DNA from 4 places in the Pantoea trifolii genome. Region 1 is predicted to be linked to each of the others. Evidence: predicted binding sites of a transcription regulator. Region 1 holds the regulator's gene; each other region holds the start of a gene.
What was found. Region 1 encodes Fur, which represses iron uptake genes when iron is present. Its sites were predicted from a motif close to ATAATAATGAGAACNACTATCAA; they were not measured.
Positions count from the first base shown of each region.

Region 1 (2,206 bases):
GCGGATTTCCGTGAAGAAGCCAACAAGCAGTACAAACGTCTGGTACTGGGCAAAGAAGTGCGTCTGCGTAATGCATACGTGATCCGTGCCGAGCGAGTAGCGAAGGATGATGAGGGCAATATCACTTGCATCTATTGTACCTGCGACGTTGATACGCTGAGCAAAGATCCGGCCGATGGCCGCAAAGTGAAAGGCGTTATCCATTGGGTTTCTGCGATTCACGCGCTGCCAGCGGAATTCCGCCTGTACGATCGTCTTTTCAGTGTGCCAAATCCGGGCGCGGCGGAGGATTTCCTCACCACCATCAACCCGAACTCACTGGAAATCAAACAGGGCTTCGTGGAGCCAGGTTTGCGTGCAGCCGATCCAATGGCGCCGTACCAGTTTGAACGTGAAGGCTATTTCTGTGCGGATAGCGTCTATTCACAGCCATCCAAACTGGTGTTTAACCGCACCGTTGGTTTACGTGATACCTGGGCAAAAATCGGCGATTAATATTTTTGTCGCAAGCACGATATGATCATGAAAGGGCGAGCAATCGCCCTTTTTTATTGTCTCGATTTAACCAGATACGACCTTTTATGCTGCTCCCTGCAATTAGCCATTAATTCCTTATTTGCGACTATTCTGACTTTAGCAAAATTAAACCATTTGCCAGTGTGAAAAACTTTTTTTCAGGTAGGCTATGCGCTCTCAGCCGTTGCTCTGCGGGTAATCAAAGGATAAAAAATGACAAGTCTCGCCCTGGAAGCCAAACATAGCGTGGTGGTTTTACATCAGCTTATCGAACGTATTTTTAATCAGGCAGAAGGCAGTGATGACAGCATTGATCTGTTCTTGTCGTACTTTCATCCCGACTTCAAAATGGTCACGCCACAGGGTAAACAGCTTGATCTTAATGAGATGGAAACACTGTTTCGCCAGTTGCAGGGACAGCGTGAAGGGATGCGAATTGCCACCAGTGAGCACGCCATCATTTCGCAGCAAAGTGAGGAAGTCACGATTCAGTATCGTGAATTGCAGATGATGAATGGCACCAATCAGAGCCGCATTTCTCTGGCGGTGCTGGATTGCAGCACCGCCATTCCGCGCTGGCGCTACTTGCAGGAAACGCTCGTTGCCTGATTTCAGATATAAAAAAACCGGCTTAAGCCGGTTTTTTTATACTGCATAGCACACTCAATTACTTATCGTGGAGCGTATCGTCTTCGCGGCAGTCTCCCAGAGCACAGTGACCATACAGGTACAGGCTGTGGTTGCTAAGCTTGATGCCGTGGCGAGTAGCAATTTCACGCTGACGCGTTTCGATTGATTCATCGCTGAATTCGATAACTTTGCCACAATCCAGGCAGATCAAATGATCGTGATGATGTTGCTGAGTCAGTTCGAAGACAGACTTACCGCCTTCAAAGTTATGACGGGTTACGATGCCCGCGTCGTCAAACTGGTTAAGAACGCGATAAACCGTTGCCAGACCAATCTCTTCGCCCATATCGATCAGGCGCTTATACAAATCTTCCGCACTGACGTGATGGGACTCGGGGCCGGGTCCCTGAAGCACTTCCAGAATTTTCAGTCTGGGTAGCGTGACTTTCAGGCCAGCCTTCTTCAATGCGGAGTTGTTGTCAGTCATGCGGATATTGTCCTGTTACTTTGCTAGTCACTTGCGGCGCAGGGGCCTTGAATGTTTAGGTCAACGCGCATTCTCATTTGCGTCTCATTATAGAACTCAAGCAGTGAAATGAAAACCAAGGCAACGTCCTTAATCACCAAAGGTTGTAAGGATAACGTCACTAATGTCTTCAGGACGCTTGGGTTTTGGATTCCATTTCACTCAGCCTCATTCTACTGCCAGAGGAATAAGCGGATGACCATTGCGGGTATTCTACAGATTTGCGGGGAAAAGTTAAAAAACCGTAGCTATTATTTTTATAGGAAATTCCGTTGCCCGATGTGAGGCAGCGCGCACATCGGGCAGAGCAGGGAATTAAGCTTCAATAATCTCTTTCAGCTGCAACTCGTCGAAGATCTGCTTCACCCATTTCTCAACACGTTCGTTGGTCAATTCTGGTTGACGATCTTCATCAATTGCCAGACCGAGGAAGTTTTTGTCATCGGCGAGGCCTTTAGAGGCTTCGAAGTGATAGCCTTCGGTTGGCCAGTGACCCACAATCACCGCACCGTTAGGCTCGATGATGTCACGGAT
Region 1 covers NZ_JANIET010000001.1:1,251,347-1,253,552, forward strand. The annotation lists gene glnS (glutamine--tRNA ligase) at 1-495, shown strand, start outside; gene NQH49_RS05745 (hypothetical protein) at 730-1,125, shown strand; gene fur (ferric iron uptake transcriptional regulator) at 1,184-1,633, opposite strand; gene fldA (flavodoxin FldA) at 1,988-2,206, opposite strand, start outside.

Region 2 (2,206 bases), on a different contig from region 1:
GCCCACTTCCTGGAAAATCTTCAGCTTGCCCGGCGGTAAATCGCCCTGTTGCAGCCGTTCCAGTATCAAACCCGGCGCGTGCTGCTCGCGGTTGGCGTAGTCGCGGATGTATTGCAGATGCGGCCACCAGAAGGAGCCGGATTGCGTGAGAATGCGGCCAAAACGCTGCGGCCAGTGCAAACCCGCATACAACGCGGCAAGTCCGCCATAGCTTTGTCCGGCCACCAGCGTGCGATCGGCGTCGCCGCTGAACGCTGCGTGCTGGCGTGCCAGCGGTAACAGTTCCTGCTGCACCGCCTGCCAGAAGGTTTCATTGCACGGCAATTCGGCTTCGCGATGCTGGCTATCGATGACATCGATAAACAGCCAACAGGCGGGCGGAAGTTCGCCATCGGCGGTGACCTGATCCAGCGCGCTGAAAATCGGTTGGCCGTACACCCAGTTTTGTCCGTCGAGTAGGATCGCCAGCGGACGCTGTTCGGGCTGAGTTGTTGTGCCGGTGCTGTAGAGCCAGACGTTACGCGTGACGTTGAGCAACGTGCTGTGCCACTGCAGGGTTTGCAGCGTATCTGGCCAGGTTTCCGCCATGCCGGCATCCAGCGCGCGCCAGGCGGATTGATCCGGCGCATCCGGCATGTGCGCATTGCTTAAGGCAAAACGGCGGCTGCTGAGAAACGGCGGCGTGGGATTGAATTTGTCGGGGATCGCCAGCGGCATCAGCGAGATCCACCACTTGCGCTGTAGCGCGCGACAGGCGGCATCGTCGCCACAAAACTGCGGCGGCAACTGCTGTGCGGTGGCGGGAATCAGGCTGTAACTGCCGCGCCAATCAGATTCAATGGCGGTCAACCAATGCCAGACGTTGCTGTCGCCCACGCGAACCAGACTTTCTGGCGCTTCGCTGTGGTGATCGGTGACGCCGTTAATATCGACGTAAACCCGTTCGGTGGAAGAAACTGCGGAATGTCCTTCGGGATCGCGCCAGAAGAAGTGCATGGTCGTTTGGCCATTTTCGTCACGCTCAACCAGCGGCGTACCGACCGCATAAAGCCGCTGCCACCAGCCTTCGCTACCCAAATCCGCCTGCTGCAACCATTGCGCAACTGTCCCGGCGGGCAACCACGTCTGCGTCGTTTTTTCTGCGCTTGTTAGAAACATCCTGCAACCCATCTCCACATTTTGTTCACTGTCTTTACTTAACCAAAGCTAATGCAAATGCTATTGATAACGATTTACATTTGCAATATGATTTTTCGCGCCTAATAAACCTTCGGATTATCAGTGGATTATTTTGTGAAGGACGTCACGCAGGGAGATTAGGACCGTAAATAACGCAAGCGAGTAATATTTCAATCCGTTACAGCCATTGTCGTTGGGCGAGGGCGACTGAACGGATTATTTCATCTACAAGGCAGTTTGAAATAGAGATGGCAACTATGTCCGTTAAAGCAAGAAATTCAGCAATACCTGCTGTGGCACGTCAATTCAGACTTAATCCTCTGTACCTTTCTCTGGCCTCAATTCTGTTGGTGGCACCGGCTGCCTTCAGCGTGGCCGCCGAAGAGACCCTTACCGTAAACGCCGACACGCGTGAAAGCGTGACCTCGCCGCTGCAAGGTTATGTGGCGAAAGAGAGCGCGGCGGGCACCAAAACGTCCACGCCTCTGCGCAAAACCCCGCAATCCATTTCGGTGATTACCCGTGAGCAGATGGACGATCAAGCCGCGGCTTCTGTTGCCGATGCGTTGAGCTACAGCAGCGGCGTGCTGACCAACTATCGCGGTAACTCCAACCGAAACGATGAGATCATCGCGCGCGGTTTCCGCTATGCGCCGAAATTCCTCGATGGCCTGAGCTACGGTTTATCCGGCCAGGCGGGCGCAGCGGGGCAGATCGATCCTTGGTTGCTGGAGCGCGTAGAGATGATCCACGGCCCAGCATCTGTGCTGTATGGCCAGGTGAATCCAGGCGGCATTGTGGCGATGACCAGCAAGCGCCCAACCGCGCAGAGCATTCACAAAGTACAGCTCAGCACCGGCAACCAGCATTTGGGTGAAGCGGCGTTTGATTTCGGCGGCAAGCTGAATGATGACAACACGCTGTTCTACCGCCTGAACGGTATCGCCAGCACCAAACATGAGTTCGTGAAGGACAATAAACAGCAGCGTATGGCGATTGCGCCAGCGATGACCTGGCTGCCAAACGC
Region 2 covers NZ_JANIET010000002.1:149,064-151,269, forward strand. The annotation lists gene fes (enterochelin esterase) at 1-1,158, opposite strand, end outside; gene NQH49_RS20055 (TonB-dependent siderophore receptor) at 1,437-2,206, shown strand, end outside.
Region 2: fes (enterochelin esterase) is a predicted target of Fur. The motif match lies at 1,216-1,238, and genes of this name have one in related genera.

Region 3 (2,206 bases), on a different contig from region 1:
ATCTCGCCATCAGCTACCAGCCGCAGCTCTACACGCTGGTGGATAAAGAGGTGCCGGTGATCCGCGTCGGCACGTTGATTAATCAGCCGCTGAATACGCTGACCACGGTGTCAGGCGATATCCACTCGCTGAAAGATTTCGCGGGCAAAACCATCGGTTATGCGGTGCCGGGCACCGAAGATGTGGCGATTCGCAATATGCTGAAATCACAGGGCGTTGATGCTGACTCGGTGAAGCTTATCAACCTGAATATGGATGGCACCTCCGCGCTCCTTACGCACAAGATTGATGGCGCGATGACCATCTTCCGCAACTACGAGCTGCTGGACCTGAAAGACAAAGGTGCCAAGCCAACGGTGTTTAAACCGGAAGATTATGGCGTGCCTGCTTATGATGAGCTGATCATTGTGGCAAACCAGAAAACTGCCGCGCAGGATAGACGCATTCCGGCGTTTTTAAGTGGTCTGGATGCCGGTGTGGCGTGGCTGCGTGCACATCCGCAGGAAGCGTGGCAGGCGTTTATTAAGCAATATCCCGAGCTGAATACGCCGCTCAATCACGAGGCGTGGCAGGCAACGCTGCCGTATTTCGCCGCGCACAGTGCGGAGTTTGATCAGGCGCGCTATCAGGCGTTTGGTGAATATATGAAGGCCAATGGCGTGATTAAAGTTGTGGCACCTATGGCGCGATATTCGTTGTAGGTTGGTGCGTTGTCCCTCACCCCAACCCTCTCCCGCGCGCGGGAGAGGGAGCTGACCGCGCCCACCTCCACATTCCCTCTCCCGCCTGCGGGAGAGGGCCAGGGTGAGGGAAACCACGCACAATTCCCTTGCACCCGCACTTATTTTTGATAATGATATTTATTCTCAACTATCAAGTGATGGACAACCTGATGCGTTTCCCCGCTCTTTCTCTGCTACTTAGCCTGTTTTTCATTTGCACCCATGTACATGCCGACGCCGCCTGGCCGCGCACTCTCGCCACACCTAAAGGCCCGTTCACTCTCCAACAGCCGCCGCAGCGTATTGTCTCTACCAGCGTGACGTTGAGTGGCACTTTGCTGGCGATTAACGCGCCGCTGGTGGGATCCGGGGCTACCAGTCGCAGCAGCAGCGTGTCGGATGCGCAGGGTTTTTTCACGCAATGGAGCGCAGTGGCAAAAGCGCGACAGGTTAAGCCGCTCTATATCTCGCAGCCGAATGCCGAAGCGATTGCCGCCGAAGCGCCAGATTTGATCGTGATGGCTGCCACCGGCGGCGATTCGGCGCTACGCTTGTACGATCAGCTGCAAACCATCGCTCCGGTGTTAGTGATCGACTACGGCGACAAGAGCTGGCAGGCATTGACCTTGCAGCTGGGCGAGATTACCGGCCATGAAGCCGATGCTAAAAAGGTGATTGCAGCGTTCGACCAACGGGTAGACGCGGTGCGTCACAAGATCACGCTGCCGCCGCAGCCGACCTCTGCGCTGGTCTATTACGAAGATGGACGCGGAATGAACTTGTGGACGCCAGCATCGGCGCAGGGCGAGCTGTTGCAGGATTTGGGCTTCACGCTGGCCGCGCCGCCCGCCAGTTTTCAGGGCAGCACCAGCATGGGCAAGCGCAATGACATTATTCAGCTGAACGGCGAAAACATGGCCGATGGTATTACCGGCAACACGCTGTTACTGTTCGCCGCCGATGAAAAAACCGTGCCGCAGGTGGCGAAGAATCCGTTCCTCGCCCATCTGCCTGCAGTACAGCAGCACGACATCTTTGCCGTAGGTAACGACACCTTCCGCCTCGATTACTACAGCGCCAGCAATATGCTCAGCAGCATCGAGCGGCAGTTTAGCCGTTAAGCATCGGCGGTGGCGGGTTGTGGCGCGTCCGGTTGTTCACCGAGGCGCGCCGAGCGCAGACCGCGCGCCGCCAGCGACAGCAGCACCAGCAATCCCGCCGCCAATCCGCCAAACCACAGTACGCTGCTCAGCGGTGCCAGCGCGCGAGCCAGCGCACCTAAACCTAATGCACCAACGGAATCGCCGGTGACATCCTGCGCGGTACCGAGGCTGTTGACGCGTCCCAGCAGCGCATCCGGCGTGTGATGCTGCGTCAGCATAAACTGCAACAGCGAGGCGATGGCGTTGCTGTAGCCGTAACACACCAGCGCCAGCAGCGCGGGCAGAAGATGGCTAAAAAGGCCGAGCGAGGCGATGCAGGCA
Region 3 covers NZ_JANIET010000002.1:137,031-139,236, forward strand. The annotation lists gene NQH49_RS20025 (ABC transporter substrate-binding protein) at 1-701, shown strand, start outside; gene fepB (Fe2+-enterobactin ABC transporter substrate-binding protein) at 893-1,843, shown strand; gene entS (enterobactin transporter EntS) at 1,840-2,206, opposite strand, start outside.
Region 3: fepB (Fe2+-enterobactin ABC transporter substrate-binding protein) is a predicted target of Fur. The motif match lies at 848-870, and genes of this name have one in related genera.

Region 4 (2,206 bases), 2.2 Mb from region 1:
CTCCCTTAATTAGCGCTCAGGAAGGCAATGAAACAGCAGCGGGATTTTCCATGGCAATCCGATCACGCACAGCGTACCGTCTGTGCAGGCGCACGTAAGAAGCGTCGGGAGCGGATGCTGGATGCCAGCGATATCCGCCTGTTAATGCTGCACTTTCTGGCCAACAGTTCTGCGCACGGTTATGAGCTGATCAAATCGGTTGAAGAGCTCTCCAAAGGGGAATATTCCCCGAGTCCCGGCATTATTTATCCCAACCTGACGCTGCTCGAAGAGATGGATGCGATTCGCGTGGTCGATGCGCAGGCATCACGCAAAGCCTATGCACTGAATGAGAGCGGCGTGGCGCTGCTGGCAGAGAATCGTGACAATGTGGATGCGATTATCGAGCGCTTAACCTCACTGGCGATTCTGGTGAATAACCGCAGCATTCCGCAGGTTGAGCAGGCGATTCACCTGATCAAACACACCTTGAATCATCGTCTGGCGCAGGAAGATATTTCGGATGAGGCGCTGGAGATAGTCATTAGCGCGCTGCACGAAGCGGCGGAAAAAATCGCCAAAAGTTAGCATTACGAACGTAGGGTCGCCATTCATGGCGACCGTCCAGAAAATCGCACCAACCAAAATCAACTCTTCTTCTTATCCACATGCCCCAACGCGCGATCCGGCCAGCAAACATCGCGTACGCGCTGCTTCAGCGCGGCCGCATCCGGAAATCCGCCTTCCTGCTTACGCTCCCAAATCACCTGACCATCAATGGTGATCTCAAATACGCCGCCGGTTCCCGGTTGTAGCGTTACCGCACTTAAATCCTCGGCAAACGTATGCAGCAACTCCTGCGCCATCCAGGCGGAACGCAGCAGCCAGTTACATTGTGTGCAGTAATGAATGGTAATCGCTGGTTTCTGTGACATAACCTGTCTCTTTTAGATATATAAGTTAACAAAATGTGCGGTCCAAGATACATCTTAGCTTACTGCTAGTTGATAATGATTACCACTTGCATTACATTCCTGTCGACATCATTTATTACATAAAATAAGTCCATATTTTTTTACGGTCTTTTAACCCAAGCCCGTACTTTCAGGCAGCAAGCAAGTGAGCGAATACTAACAATTAACCAGGTATTTCGCGCATGTCTTCACTCTTTCAGGGAACGGCCCAGCAACGTCTTTTCAAAGTTGCCATCTTATCTTCAGCCATTCATGCCGCTTGCAGTTTTGCCGCCAGCGACAGTACCAGCAATGAACCGGTTCTCACCGTCACCGCGCCAAAACAGCAGGCCGGCAATAAAACCACCATCACGGCACAAGAGCTGCAAAAACGCGGTGCGAATGATTTCGGTTCGATCATGCGTTATGAGCCGCTGATCAGCGCCACCGGATCCAGCGGCGGATCCTCGGCCGGCAAAAGCGGTTTCGACCGCGCGGGCTATACCGGTTACAACATTCGTGGTCTGGAGAGTAACCGCGTCGGCATGGATATCGACGGCATTCCGATTCCAGATGCCACCGGCCGTCCTTACGTCAGCCGAACCGGCAACAACACCTTTGGAATTGGCCGTGATTACATCGATCCCTACATGTTCGGCAGCGTTGATATCGAGAAGGGCGCCACGGCGGTGGATCAACCGAATACCTCGATTGGCGGTAACGTCTCATTCCATAACAAAAGCGCCGACGATTACCTTAGCAGCGACAAAAAAACCTACTTCGGTTATCAGAGCGGTTACGACTCATCGAATCGTAGCTGGCACAACGGCATCACCGCCGCCGCCGGCGATGATGAGCTACGCGGCCTGTTTGTTTACAGCCGTCGCGACGGTCAGGAAACCGAGAACAACAGCGGCGTGATCGATGCTTATCCGGCCAACTGGCACTCTGACGCCTTTATGACGTCCGGCATCTGGCAGCCGAACGATCAGCACAAGCTGAGCGCTACTTTCGATTACTATCACAAAACCAATCACAGCCATTACGATACCTGGGACACCAGCGGCAACACGGTTTGGGGCACCGCGCAGCAGCAGAGTGATACGCGCCGCTGGGGTATCAATCTGGCGGATGAGTGGACGCCGTACAACGACTTTATCGATACGCTGACCACACGCCTTTACTGGCAGCAAACGCAGGCGCACGACAATACGTATCTGCCCACCAGCGCTAGCCAGTATGGCTTTGTCTATTCCGATTTCAACGTCGATACC
Region 4 covers NZ_JANIET010000001.1:3,440,958-3,443,163, reverse strand. The annotation lists gene NQH49_RS15860 (PadR family transcriptional regulator) at 28-567, shown strand; gene NQH49_RS15855 (Rdx family protein) at 627-914, opposite strand; gene NQH49_RS15850 (TonB-dependent receptor domain-containing protein) at 1,136-2,206, shown strand, end outside.
Region 4: NQH49_RS15850 (TonB-dependent receptor domain-containing protein) is a predicted target of Fur. The motif match lies at 984-1,006, and genes of this name have one in related genera.